One region of the Peribacillus sp. 05N428 genome, then DNA from elsewhere that is predicted to be linked to it. Evidence: riboswitches for the same ligand, from Rfam matches in the RefSeq annotation. Region 1 holds a riboswitch; the other holds the start of a gene.
The links. A riboswitch is a leader RNA that binds a small molecule or an ion and turns the genes downstream of it on or off. The one in region 1 is predicted to bind cyclic di-GMP.

Region 1 (7,156 bases):
TCGATTAGTTCGAGGAAACGAAAAGTTTCTTTAACAGAAGTAGTTTTTAGAATATATCCATATCCGTCCTTACGAGAACTCAGCTTTAAGGAAGAATGATATGTGGTAAATATATGTTCCTTTAGTTTCTCTAATTCGTCTTTAGGATAACATTGAAGGTAAAGGTATATATGCGGTGTGAGGTAAATAATTTTTTTATTATGATTTACCCTATATGAGATGCTTAAAGAGCCATCATCCATGTATAGAATAGTTAGGAAATGTGGTAAAGTGCAATTTTTCAGTAATGTGAAAGGGAGATGTTTAGTTCCATCATTACTGTAAAAGTGTGGGAATAAATCCGTAAATAATTCTAAAGAAGCGGAACGGACACATTGACTTGCCGGAGTGATATATAATAATCCATCAAAAAATGAAATTTTCCATTTTCGATAAGCTTCCTGAGATGTGCCGTAGTGTTCCCGATAGCTATTGTTCTTTCTCCTGCTATTTTTATAAATTTTCGTTATTTCACCGTCACTTATAATGCTGGCATATAATATATTTTTCTGGATATCAGTAAGATTAATCATGAAAGCCTCCTTATATAATAGTGTAAGCTTATCTTCTTAATCCCATTTTATAATGTTATCCCCTCCAATAGCGAATGTTTGTTCTCTATATATGATAAATCCTTTGCAATACACTGTAAAGTTCCATTTCAGAACCGATATAAAAAGTAAAGAGAACATATTGGGGGCTATTTAGATGCTGGAGAGTTTGTCCACGAATATTCTTTCCTCACAACTTAGAACAGCAATCTCGGAAGGAATCAGTTCTTATTATCAGCGTGAAATGAATACACTTGCCTATTCGGAACAAAGAGTGGAATCTACTGTTGAGCCTTCACAAGAAAAGGTGCGGGAAATGGTGGATAGTTTGAACACCTTCCTGAATCCAACACATACGGCCGTTCGTTTTGAATATCATGAGAAGCTGAATGAGTATTATGTCAAGGTAGTGGATGACGTGACGGATGAGACGATCAGGGAAATTCCCCCGAAGAAGTTATTGGATTTCTATGCGGCAATGACGGAGTTTGTCGGCATAATGGTGGATGAAAAAATATAAGCGGGTGATCAATTTTGGTACGAATCAGTGGTTTAGCAAGCGGGATGGACATTGATGAATTAGTTAAGAGCATGATGCAGGCAGAACGGGTGCCGTTGGATAAACTGACACAGAAAAAGCAGTATTCCGAGTGGCAGCGGGATGATTACCGTTCGATGAATACAGCTTTATCAGAATTGGATACGCTCATTCGTGATGGTATTGGAAAGCAGTCTTCCTTCATTAAAAAGAAGGTGACGGTATCGAATCCAGATGCTGTATCAGTGAAAAATGTGAATTCTACCAGTGATTTTTCCGGGAATATAAAAGTGAATGGACTTGCCAAGGCGGCAACCATGACAAGTACGGAAAAATCAGCTGTTACCGACCCCAAAAAGAAACTATCGGAATTGGGTATCACGACTCCCAAAGATATTACGATACTGGCCATCAATAAGGATGGCGGTTTTGATACGGAAGTAAAAGATGGAGCAACAGTGGAAAAACCGTATACACTTACCCTTAATGCGGACGATACGTTAGAAAGTGTCATAAATAAAATTAATGCTAACTCGGGAGTGACTCTATTTTTAGATGAGACGTCCCAGAAATTTTCCATCACTGCTAAAAATACCGGTGATGCAAAAGATCGGCCTGAAATTGAGTTAGGGGGTACTGGAGATTTCTTCAATGTGCTAAAAATGAGCAGTAACAATGAAGGGGCTGGCGGCTCAAAAGGGGAAAATGCGTCCATTGTTTATAATGGACTGGAAATTTCCCGGCCTTCGAATACGTTTCAGATTAATGGAGCGGAAATAACGGTAAAGCAAAAAACGACGGATACAGTCACATTCTCATCAACAGCTGATGTCGATGCTATCCTGGACACGATCACTCAGTTTGTGAATAAATACAATGAAGTCATTAAAAAGGTTCAAGATAAAACGGGTGAAGCGAAATATCGCTCCTTTACCCCGCTTACCTCTGAGCAAAAAAAGGCAATGACAGAGGATGAAGTGAAGCTATGGGCAGAAAAAGCGAAGAGCGGAACGTTAAAAAGCGATTCGACCTTAAAAAGTCTCCTGACCACAATGAGGTCATCCCTATACACTTCGGTGGATGGAATCACTGGAAAAAACAATCTCAGCAGTTTGGGAATCACCACCACCAAGAATTATTTGGAAGGCGGTAAATTAACGATTGATGAGGACAAGCTCCGGGCAGCCATTAGTGAGGATCCGAATGCGATCTATGATATGTTCATGGCCAATGGTGCGGAAAAGAGCGACAAAGGACTCGCACGCCGGTTAAGGGATGATATAGAATCATCCATGAAGGCGATTACTGAAAAAGCCGGGAAGGCCGGATATGTTAATAACAATTTTACAATCGGAAAATTGGTTGATGGGCTGGATAAGAAGATTTCAACATTTGAGGCAAAGCTAACGAAATTGGAATCGCGCTATTACGGCCAGTTCACGGCGATGGAAAAAGCGATTCAAAAGGCAAATAGCCAAAGTGCATCGTTAGCTTCTTATTTTAGTTAAGGTAGTCGGAAAGGAAGTTCAATATGGCAATAAATAATCCTTATCAATCGTATCAGCAAAATTCAGTCAACACAGCATCACCGGGAGAGCTTACATTAATGCTTTATAATGGCTGTTTGAAGTTCATCATGCTTGGGAGGAAAGCCATTGAAGCAGGAAATATCGAGGTGAAGAATACGAACATCGTCAAGGCGCAAAATATTATCCGTGAATTGATGGTGACGCTGAATATGGATGCGGATGTATCCAAAGATATGATGAGTCTGTATGATTTCATGAACCGGCGTCTGATCGAAGCGAATCTGAAAAATGACGTTTCTGCTTTGGAAGAAGTGGAAGGACTTGTTACGGAGTTCCGGAATACGTGGAAGGAAGTAATCCAGATCAACCGGAAAAAACAATTCACCCAAAGCGGTCAAGTGTAATGGTGATTAGAGCCTTTCATGATTTGACTGCTGAATTACTTGCCGTACTGGAAGATCGCACGATTACAGAGCGTGATGTTAAAATAGAAAGGGTTACAAAGCTGATTGATCAGCGGGATGGACTCCTTTCCCAAATCAAACCTCCTTTTACTGCTGAAGAGCAGCAGCTGGGACGTGGAGTTCTGTTGCTCAACCAACAGGTCGATCACTTGCTGAAGCTCCAAAAGCAGGAGATACAGCGAGATATCCAGGAAATAAATAAGAAGAAAAAATCTTCCAATAAATACACGAATCCGTATGAAAGTCTATCAGTGGATGGCGTGTTCTATGATAAAAGAAATTGATTTCCTTACCTTTTGGAGTCCAAACGGTTTTTATGTTAAATATTTTTAAATTTTCTGTAAATAAAATAGGCTTAATTTTTTCTTTCTATCATAGCATTTGATATAATGAAGTTAGGGCAGACATCAACCCTTTCCAAACCTTCCGACAATTGTTTCATTATTTCGACATATTTCATGATGTGTTTCTAAAAGGAACCGGAGGGGTATTGTAGAATCTAACTGTATAGTCTTAATTTAAGGAGGACTCACTTTATGAATTACAACGTACGCGGTGAAAACATTGAGGTAACTCCAGCAATTCGAGAATACGTCGAAAAGAAAATTGGCAAGTTAGAACGATATTTTAACAATACACCAGATGCAAATGTGTTAGTCAATTTAAAAGTGAACAATAATACATCAAAGGTCGAAGTGACGATTCCCATGCAGAATTTGGTTCTTCGGGCTGAAGAGGAAAATGCGGATATGTATGCTGCCATTGACTTGATCAATGATAAGCTTGAACGCCAAATTCGTAAACATAAAACGAAGGTCAATCGCAAGTTCCGAAACAATCTATCGACTACACCCGATGCATTCGCCTTCAATACGGAAGCTGACGAAGTGGTGGATGAATTCGAAGACGATAATGATATTGAAGTGGTCCGCAATAAACGCTTTGATTTAAAGCCAATGGACAGTGAAGAAGCGATTTTACAAATGAATATGCTTGGTCACAGTTTCTTCGTTTACACGAATGCGGATACTAATACAACAAACGTAGTGTACCGCCGAAAAGATGGACGCTATGGATTGATTGAACCTAGTTAATTATTATTCTAAGATCAAAAGCACAGCCCAGCCTCTGGGTTGTGCTTTTTTGCATGTTGATAGAATCCGTTTGAAACGTAAAAAATGATTGCTTTTTTTGTTCTCTAAAACACACGAAAGTTCACTTAATAGAGCACTATTTGTTCTTTATTAAGATAAATAGTTAATTTTACCTATTCAAATACCCCTATCTTTTGCACTATACTCGAATTGTTAGTTCTTTAAAAAGAACAATAAGTTATTTATAGAAAACGATTTGATCAAGGTGCAGAGGGGGTTGGATTATTTGTATCGAAAGAATTGCCATACATGCCATAGGGCTTCTTTTAGCAGTGCGGAATATGGAAAGTGGCTTTGCCCGACCTGCGGTGAGGATTTAACTGCGCAAAAAGCCCACGATGCACATACAATCGAGAGAATCAATACACCCCAACGAAATTTTAAGCAGAGTAATATTTACTATTATACAAAAAAACGAAATTGAATTAGTCTATGAAAAATTACCTGAACTTCGAATTTTCTTAATATTGTAATATTTTGTCGGATAAAAGTTTTTGCATTTATGTGGATTACCGACATAAAATAGCAATATATGGAGTACGTATCCGTTATAATATGATTATAGGTAATGTATTTGGTAATAAATACCACGACAAAGGCAAACTCCTTGAAAAATGAGGGCGCAAAGGCACAGGTCTAAGGTCCTTGTGACTATGATGGCTGGTCTGCCTGAAATACAAGAGTATTTTAGGAGGTAGAAGAGGTGGCTAATGTGGAAATGGATCAAGAATGGGTGAAATTGATTTCTGAAGCAAGAAGCTTGGGTTTCAAAAAGGAGGAAATCATTGCTTTTTTTAAACGGGAAAGCCTTGAGGCAACATTTGAGGAGAACGATGGAAAATAGGTTCCGAACAAATTCGAGAACATCCCTATAAACAGTGGTTCGATTCATAGCTGTTTATAGGGTTTATTCTTCCTTGAGATTCTAGCTTATTCAAACTGTATTCTTCAGGATTATGTAAGTAAACTAGTGCACTACCACTCTACTCTTCTTTATCTTTTCTCCATTTATTAAACTCGATGAATTCCCTGAATTGTTGTTTTGAGACACCCGAATTCATGGCTTCCTCAACGATTTTCATCCAGTCATTGTCCAAGGTTTCCTTATTTGGTGCATCGTAAAGCAGGGCATCAACAGGGATGTTAAGTACGGAGGAGATTTTTTCAAGAAATTGAATAGAAGGATTCGTTTGTAAGTTCCGCTCGAGCGAACTTAAATAAGACTTTGCAACACCCGCTTTATCGGCAAGTTCAGTCATCGACATTTTCTTTTCTTCTCGCAGTTTTTTTACACGTTCACCAATCATCAATACCACCTCGAAACATGTTCTATTTATCTTCCGCTAATAAGTTTCGGCAGCCCACCTTATCATTCAAAACATGACGCCTGTAAGGTTGGATTACCTTGACATGCTATCTCTAGAGAGGACACAGCATCTAGTGATGGAAGGTTATGGATAATTCACATTTGCTTATGGAATAGTGGGGAGTTTGCAACATATTTTTTATACTTCCTCCTATTTTAACAGTTTTACTCCTCATTTATCCATTGTTTTTCGCAAGAATTGCATTCAGGTCTATACCAGGGAAGTGACATGAAGTTGTACCTCTATGACAGAAGTGGTAAAATTAAGCGTGCATTAGTAATAATAGAAGGTGTGTTTCTTCTTACTTATATGAATTTTGTCATTGAACGATCATTACCATAATAGAGGAGCGTTATTGAATGCTTAATATATTAAATAAAGTTTTTGATCCGAATAAGCGAGAAATCAAACGTTTAGAAAAAATCGCCGATCAGGTCGAAGCGCTGGCTGATGAGACTGCTGCGCTATCGGATGAACAGTTGCGTTCCAAAACGGATGAGTTTAAAGAGCGTTATCAAAATGGGGAAACCGTTGATGATTTGCTTGTAGAGGCTTTTGCGGTTGCGCGTGAAGGGGCAAAGCGTGCTCTCGGCTTATATCCTTACCGTGTTCAGATCATGGGTGGGGCATCCCTTCATGATGGAAATATCTCCGAGATGAAAACAGGGGAAGGTAAAACCTTAACATCCACGATGCCGGTTTATTTAAACGCGCTTACCGGTAAAGGTGTACATGTCGTTACTGTCAATGAATACTTGGCACACCGTGATGCCACCGAAATGGGTGTATTGTATGATTTCCTCGGTTTGACCGTCGGGTTGAATTTGAACAGTCATTCTAAAGAAGAAAAGCAGGCAGCGTATAATGCTGACATTACGTACAGTACGAATAATGAGTTAGGTTTTGATTATCTTCGTGACAATATGGTGTTATATAAAGAACAAATGGTACAGCGTCCGCTGCACTTCGCTGTCATCGATGAGGTCGATTCGATTTTGATTGATGAGGCGAGAACGCCATTGATCATTTCCGGTTCGGCACAGAAATCGGCTCAGCTTTATATCCAGGCCAATGCGTTTGTAAGAACCTTAAAGAAAGATACGGACTACACATATGATGAGAAGACAAAAGGTGTTCAGCTGACGGAAGATGGGATGAATCGAGCTGAAAAAGCGTTTAATATCGATAATTTATTCGATATTAGTCACGTTACTTTGAATCATCATATCAATCAGGCTTTAAAGGCTCATGTTTCCATGCATTTGGATGTGGATTATGTCGTCCAGGAAGGCGAGATAGTCATCGTTGACCAATTCACTGGCCGTTTGATGAAAGGCCGCCGTTACAGTGAAGGTCTTCACCAGGCGATCGAAGCGAAAGAAGGACTTGAAATCCAAAATGAAAGTATGACTCTTGCGACGATTACATTCCAGAACTATTTCAGGATGTATGAAAAACTTTCAGGTATGACCGGTACAGCCAAAACGGAAGAAGAGGAATTCCGCAATATTTAT
Region 2 (7,156 bases), on a different contig from region 1:
TAATCGTGATGATTTGTGAATTATCTCGATTAGTAATGGAAACTTGCTTTAGTAAGTCATAGCTAGAAGTCTTAAGATTCAATTCCTCTTTAACTCCTAACATGATCTGCGGACTTTTAATGATGTCCATATACGAAAGGGCAAGCTGTCTGTTCTCTTGAACCTTGTTTATCGAGGCTTCCTTTTCATCCATGCTTAATGATCCTGCCAGAACTTGAGTGGAATACTGATAGGTTGGCTTCATAAGGTACATGGACGAAAAAATAATAAAACCAGTAATACAAAGGGTAGATAGAATAATGATAAATATTCGCTTTTTTAAGATTCGTATAAAATCTTTAATTTTTACTTTTTCATTCATCGATTTCACCACTTTTTTAGAGATAGTAGAATATGTTCACAACTTGCAAAGAATTTTTATAGAATAGTAAGTAATTATCCTATTTTGCGTTTTAAAGCTAAGTGATCTTTGGATATTCCTTTTTCTTGTTTGTTTCTTGTGAAATACGTTCCGAGCCTCATGCATGGTTTTTCCACAAGTAAATAGGAAGCTGTAGACAGTAAAAAAGAAAAGAAAAAGGAAAAGATCAATATTAAAACGGTAGGCAGCTTGTTATAGAAAAGGTACATCAATGAGAATAAGGATATAAGATGGTACAAATACAAGCTATATGAAATTTTCCCAAGAAGAGTTAGCATTCTAGACCTCAAAATCTTTGAAATTTTCTGGGAAGACACGCTCATGAAAATAAAAATGCAAACACCGCACGAGACAACATAATCCCTAAAAATATAATTGTTTAAAAAATCCACTTCGCCAATGATGCCTTCGTACATAAAACAGGTAATTGCCCCCAACAACAATGCAATTTTTACAGGTTTTTTCTTTTTCAAGGAATAGGAAAAAAGTTCGTGTCGATATTTCGCTATTATTGCTCCCATCAAAAAAAGGGTACTGTAGTGGAAACTTAGAAGAATGCTGGTTATATCGCCACCAGAACCAAACAAAAACAAAAAAATAGTCGACGAAAAAATTAAAACAAAAAGCCATAATAAAGAGTCTTTAAGCTTTTTTCGTATAAATAAAAAAATCAGTAAAGGAAATATAATTGAAATTCTCATTTCGTGTACAAGAGACCATATAACATTGTTATAGGCGTCTGTATTGTATTGCCCTATAAACAAAAGATGTTCTATTAATAAGGAAGGAGTATCTGGGCCTGTCCAAGATTTATTAAACCAGTCTGTGATAAAGGGCAAATCAATTTGGCTTAAAAGCATTTTAGCCAATATAGCCATGCTTATTGCTACTAAATATGGTAAATAAATTCGAAACACTCGTTTTATTAAGTATGTAGAATAGTGGAATTTAGCACTATTAACTGATAAATACAAAACAAAACCACTCAATACAAAGAATAGAATGACAGACTCATTTCCACTGCTGAAAAAAAGGCGTAGAGGAGTTTCCTTGAATAAATAAATTATGTAGGAGCTGCTTGAACCATACTGATAATTAGCATATGAAGGGTATACCATCAAATAATGCCCAATTAACACAATGAGAGCGGCTAAACCCCTTAATGAGTCGAATTCCTCATATCTAGTCATATCCTCCTCCATATGAACCGTTTTTTTTATAATATAGCACTTGTTCTTAATAAAGTATAGTTAGTTCTTTAAAACAGACAATAAAAGACAGAAAAATACAAAATTAACCATCATATCCTAATTTTTAGGCTCAATTATGAAATGTTTAATGGGCGAATAAAAACTTTTGTCAATTAATAAAAAGGAGCATAGTTGAAAGTCGGAACACAAATGCCTTAATAATTTCAAGACTTTGGCCAATGGATAAATCCTGTTCCCACTACCATAAATTTAATGTAAGATATGGAAGTTTGGGGATTAGTTAGCAAGTTGTGGATTAGACATACAGGTGATGTTTATTATTCCTGTAAGAGGGAAATAAACTACTAAATATGCAAATAGAATAAACAAAGAAACCAATTGACATAATAATGTAAAGATGGTAATTTCAATTTAACTATTCGTTATAAAGAACACTTTGTTTGTTATGTTAAATTATAACCTGTTAATTCTATCAAAGAATATAAAGTAAAGTAACAAAAAATGTAAAATAATAGATGTTACTATTTAATATATACCTGTCATTTTTAAAAGAAAAAGCTCAATTAATAATTTATAGAAGAAAGGATGATCTTTAATGCCTTTATACCAAATGAGAGAAATATGGACACCTTTAAAATTAGTTGGAGTTAAGTTTTTTAAAACAGAAGAAGGAAGTATTTTTATGAAAGTTTTTAATAAACGTCGAAGAAAGTTAACGTAATGCTTTGTTTTAATTCAGCTTGTTGTGATTGATAAAAATCCCCATATATCTAGTTGTTATTTGAAGAATATTGTAGAATGATGGCGGAAATTAACGAAAAGTATTTTAATTAATGGACAGGATTTTAAGTATAATTAACATGAATATAGTATTTAATACTTAGTGAAAAAATTCATGGGCTATTACGATTTCTTAAAAAGAAAGAATGAAAAAATTAACTCCATGAACCAAAATAGGAAGATCATAATGTGAAATATTCTTGAGAAAGGCAAACCTATTGAAAAGTAGGGACGCAAAATTACAGGTCTAAGGCTACATGCTAAGACGGCTGTGTTACCACAAGCTGGGTGGGGTTTATCATGGAAGCTAACAATGAATGGGAAGAATGGGTTTATTTAATGTTAGAGGCTAAAAATCTAGGATTATCTATTGAAGATGTGCGGGAGTTCATCAAGGGAAAATGAACTGAAAAAAGCAAATCAGGGATAAAAATTACGTTAGGGAAGGCTGTTATACAGTCTTCTTTTTTGTTTTCATTAACTTAAAAGGTATCCAGAATAAAGAACATGGCGATGATAATAAAAATGCAACCTTATTGAGGGGGATTTTTATTATGGATGTACCTATTGCCTTTTTGAAGGGATTAATGTGGGGGACTGTATTTAGTGTACCGTTATGGTTGGCATTTTGCGGTTGGATAAAGATAATCATGAATTTTATAAATTAAGTGCTTAAGATTTAAATTATTAAAAAATAATACCTACGCAGGATTTAAGAAATATAGCCTATAAAAAATAGTTAATAATACCTAAAAGTCTTTGGTTATGTGCCGATACTATACTATAGGTTTCAAGCAAAGGGACTTCGCAAAAGGCGATGTCAGATAGCTGCCATCAAAGTAAAAGGAGATTATTTGATGACAAAAAACAAATTCATTACGTTCGAGGAAGTTTATGAAAAGAAACAGAGAAGCAAGAAAATTTTTATTGGGACTTATATTACCATTACGTTAGTTTTGATTTCATTAATGACTTATTTTATGGGACAAGTATAATATGGGGTGTCGAAGGGGCTGAGGAATCAGCCTTTTTTTTTTGATTTATATATTGACTAGGTACTAAATATTAAGGAAATGTTAATATTCAGTCATTTTTCTGTTAGTAAACTAGTTTCCGCTTGTCAATCCATACTATTATATGTAATTATCAAATAAAGGAGCTATATTCCTTTTTTTGATAAAAAGATTAGGAAAACAGTATAAAATGGTGGCTCAATTATATATTGGAGTGGAAATTTCGCATGGATTTTTTTGATATTTTAAAAGACACTTTTGCCAAGGGTGAGTCTGGACAAGATGTTACTGTAAATGAACTTGTGGAAGAGATTAAGGAGAAATTAAGCGGGATCATTGAACAACCTGATAGTATATGATCCGTAGAAACATATTCAACATTTTGCTCGTTTCATGGGCGATGGTCATCTTCTTTTCTTTTATCGGTGGAGGAGGCGTCAATGAATCTAAGAAATCCTTTTTGATACATATACTTAAGAAGCATGTCTAACAACATGCTTCTTTTTTATCGTTTTCCCATATATATATATAAATGAATGATAACCTGTGAGGGTGATGAGGGTGAGGAGACTCAGTAAGATTCCAATAGGAGTATGGACGGCTATTCTCGTGGTTTTAGCTGTAGGAGCCTGTATCATTTTTCTTTTTCCCAGCGGATCAAAAAGCGTGGTTGAAGATTTCTATGAGTATGAAAGTGAAGCGGAGTTCGGGAAGTCCTGGGAATTGTCAAGTTCTGAAATGAAGCAGCGGTTTCCGAATCGGGCAGATTATGTGCAATATCGGGAGCATGTATTTTTACCATATGGCTGTGCAGATATTTCAGTATGATAATGTAGGTCGATATATAAGAAAGTGAAAAACTAGTGTCTGGATTAGGTTGGGAGGCAGCATAAATCGGCCTATGAAATACCAGAGCTACACAGGTCTTCAAATCTCGCTATAGGGTGTTTATTTTGGAACAAAATTGCTATGTCGTAAAGGAAAAAGGCGAATGGTGTTTGTATGGGTTACCAGTTTGAATAGGTTCCTCTCCTTTTTCAGGCTCAAGTTCGTTTTATTGAAAAGGGAGAGGCGCTGCTCTCATGTATTTGCGAAAAGATCTACTTCTCATGAAACATATTTCATTCTTGAACGGTCACTGATGGCTTTCAGAATAAACATTTTGTCCTGTTTGCTTAGCATAGCCCAGCTGCCTGCTTTGATTTTCATTTAAATCCACTCCTTTTGTTTAGGATCATTTATTATAGTTGATGAATGATGGTTGATGGAATTCCGGGTCCAAAGAATAATAGTGTCAAGTGATGAAAGGGGCAAGGGGAAGATGGAATTGTCAGCTCATATTAGATTATACCGTCTTTTCATGCCTAATAAACAACAAAAATTCCAACAAATCTCTACATTTGGTGTTCGTTTTTTGTCAGAATATTGGACGTGGAAAATGAAAAAGCTGTCAGGATGCGGGTCCGGACAGCTCTTTCATTTTTTCTTATTTGATGGATAATTGTTCTTTTAATTCGGATTGAACCTTTTCTTTTTCTTCATCCGACACGATATAATAGTAGATTCCGTCGATTTTCGTTCCGTTTCCATTTATGGACGATTGGGTAATGCTTTTACTTGCATCCCTGTAGTTCTTTTGGATGTCCATCATGTCATTAAACGTCAAATTCGTCTGGATATTATTACCGAGTGCATCGAAGACTTCATCGTATTTCGTCAGGGAGGATAGGCTTGCACCTTCTTTGATGACTGCTTCGATGATGGCACGTTGTCTGGATTGACGGCCGAAATCACCACTAGGATCATCATGTCTCATTCTTGAATAGGCAAGTGCTTCTTTCCCGGTAAGGGTATGCGTACCTTTTGCAAAATGAATGCCATCGGATGTGAAGTCCAAATCGTTTTGAACGGTCACGCCGCCGACTGCGTCAACGATATCCTTAAAGCCTTCCATATTGATTTTCATATAATAGTCGATTGGGATATCAAGAAAGTTTTCAACGGTATCCATGGACATTTTCGCGCCGCCGAAGGCAAATGCATGGTTGATTTTATCCTGTGTCCCATGACCGACGATCTCGGTCCGTGTATCACGCGGAATGCTTAGCATCTTGACCGATTTCTTTTGTGGATTGACTGTCAAGACGATCATAGTATCTGAACGGCCCTTGTCACCGTCACGTTCATCGACACCAAGCATGAGCATCGAGAATGGCTCTTGATCTGACAGTGCAAGGTCTTTCGTTCGTTTATCGGTGGTACGGTCTATTGGTGTATGCATCGTGTCAACGGTTTTAGTCAGTGAATTCCATACGGAGTAGGCAAAGGCTCCCCCGGCTAGTATAAAAAGTAGGACAATTATCCCAACTACCTTCAGCCATGTCCGTTTCTTTTTCTTCTTTTTTTCATGTCTCATAGTTTACTTCCTTCCTCTTTTTGTAACCACTTCATCTATTATATTTAATTTCACAGTAAAAGAATAGTATATTTTGCTATTTTATAATACCTTTGGCATATTTTGGTGTAACTCAACTAGAACAATTCTTCATTTAAAGGTTTAATGCTAAAGGTGTGGCTGATCGGAAAATCTACACTTCTTTGGTTAGTAGTTGTGCAATTTGGCCTATTGTTTATTTCTTTTTTAGATTCCAGATAATTAGAGTTGCATATCTTTTTTATATTGCACTTGGGTAATCATGATTTTACAGCCAGCTTTACTGGACTTGATGTTTGAAGCGGGGAAGATTTATGGGGTGTTAGGGGCCAATGGATAATTCATACGGATTAAGGATGGCGAGATCATCACTAAGGAAAATGTCGAGGGTCTACGATAATCTAGTGGGAAATCAGTGATCGGTTGGCTAAAGGGACATCATAGCTAATATGAAGGAAAAATAAAGTAGCTTCGGAAAAGAGTCCGAGGTTCTTTTTTTGTTTGGAAGGAGAAAAACTATGACTCTAATGAATTTGATCAGGTGGAATGGATTAACCAAATATATCCAGGTGTATGAAGTTTTACTTCAAAATGGGTGATAAGCAAAGTCCCTCCATGAAAGAAGGCGCATATATATGCAATACGGATATCCTTAAAGAATAAATAAATCTTGGAGGCTAAGCACAAATGGAATATTTAACTGAAAGTTCATCATACGAAGAAAGTAATTCTACGGAAAGTTCCTCATACGAAAGTGATTCAGCGGAAAGCTCATCGTACGAGAGCGATTCAACGGAAAGCTCATCGGACGAGGGTGATTCAACGGAAAGCTCATCAGACGAGGGTGATTCAACGGAAAGCTTATCAGAAGATGAAAGTAGTTCAACTGAAAGCTAATCAGATTTAACAACTAGTTAATTTAGAACGAAGATTTACTTTAAAATGGGTGATAAGCAAAGTCCCTATTAGAAAGTAGGAACATATATATGCAGTACGGATATCCCTAAAGGATAAATAAATTTTGGAGGTTAAAGAATAAATGGAATATACAACGGAAAGCTCATCGTACGAAAGCGATTCAACGGAAAGTTCCTCGTACGAAAGCGATTCAACGGAAAGCTCATCGTACGAAAGTGATTCAACGGAAAGCTCATCGTACGAGAGTGATTCAACGGAAAGCTCATCGTACGAAAGTGATTCAACGGAAAGTTCATCAGATGAAAGCGATTCAACGGAAAGTTCATCAGATGAAAGCGACTCAACGGAAAGTTCATCAGATGAAAGCAGCTCAACGGAG

Region 2: it holds a riboswitch for cyclic di-GMP, as region 1 does, so the genes downstream of both, AC1DIV_RS16370 (anti-repressor SinI family protein) here and sinI (DNA-binding anti-repressor SinI) in region 1, are expected to answer to the same signal.

The regions. Positions count from the first base shown of each region.
Region 1 covers NZ_JBFTMS010000002.1:308,252-315,407, forward strand. Annotated here, with positions in the region: gene AC1DIV_RS03140 (DNA endonuclease) at 1-572, opposite strand, end outside; gene flaG (flagellar protein FlaG) at 748-1,110, shown strand; gene AC1DIV_RS03150 (flagellar hook-associated protein 2) at 1,125-2,636, shown strand; gene fliS (flagellar export chaperone FliS) at 2,660-3,061, shown strand; gene fliT (flagellar protein FliT) at 3,061-3,405, shown strand; gene hpf (ribosome hibernation-promoting factor, HPF/YfiA family) at 3,658-4,215, shown strand; cyclic di-GMP riboswitch class I at 4,863-4,948, shown strand; gene sinI (DNA-binding anti-repressor SinI) at 4,979-5,119, shown strand; gene AC1DIV_RS03175 (helix-turn-helix domain-containing protein) at 5,259-5,582, opposite strand; gene secA (preprotein translocase subunit SecA) at 6,002-7,156, shown strand, end outside.
Region 2 covers NZ_JBFTMS010000017.1:8,787-15,942, reverse strand. Annotated here, with positions in the region: gene AC1DIV_RS16380 (YveK family protein) at 1-361, opposite strand, end outside; gene AC1DIV_RS16375 (acyltransferase family protein) at 436-1,611, opposite strand; cyclic di-GMP riboswitch class I at 2,611-2,694, shown strand; gene AC1DIV_RS16370 (anti-repressor SinI family protein) at 2,713-2,817, shown strand; gene AC1DIV_RS16365 (hypothetical protein) at 3,270-3,407, shown strand; gene AC1DIV_RS16360 (YwzD family small protein) at 3,653-3,784, shown strand; gene AC1DIV_RS16355 (hypothetical protein) at 3,987-4,253, shown strand; gene tagU (polyisoprenyl-teichoic acid--peptidoglycan teichoic acid transferase TagU) at 4,912-5,841, opposite strand; gene AC1DIV_RS16345 (hypothetical protein) at 6,547-6,756, shown strand; gene AC1DIV_RS16340 (hypothetical protein) at 6,899-7,156, shown strand, end outside.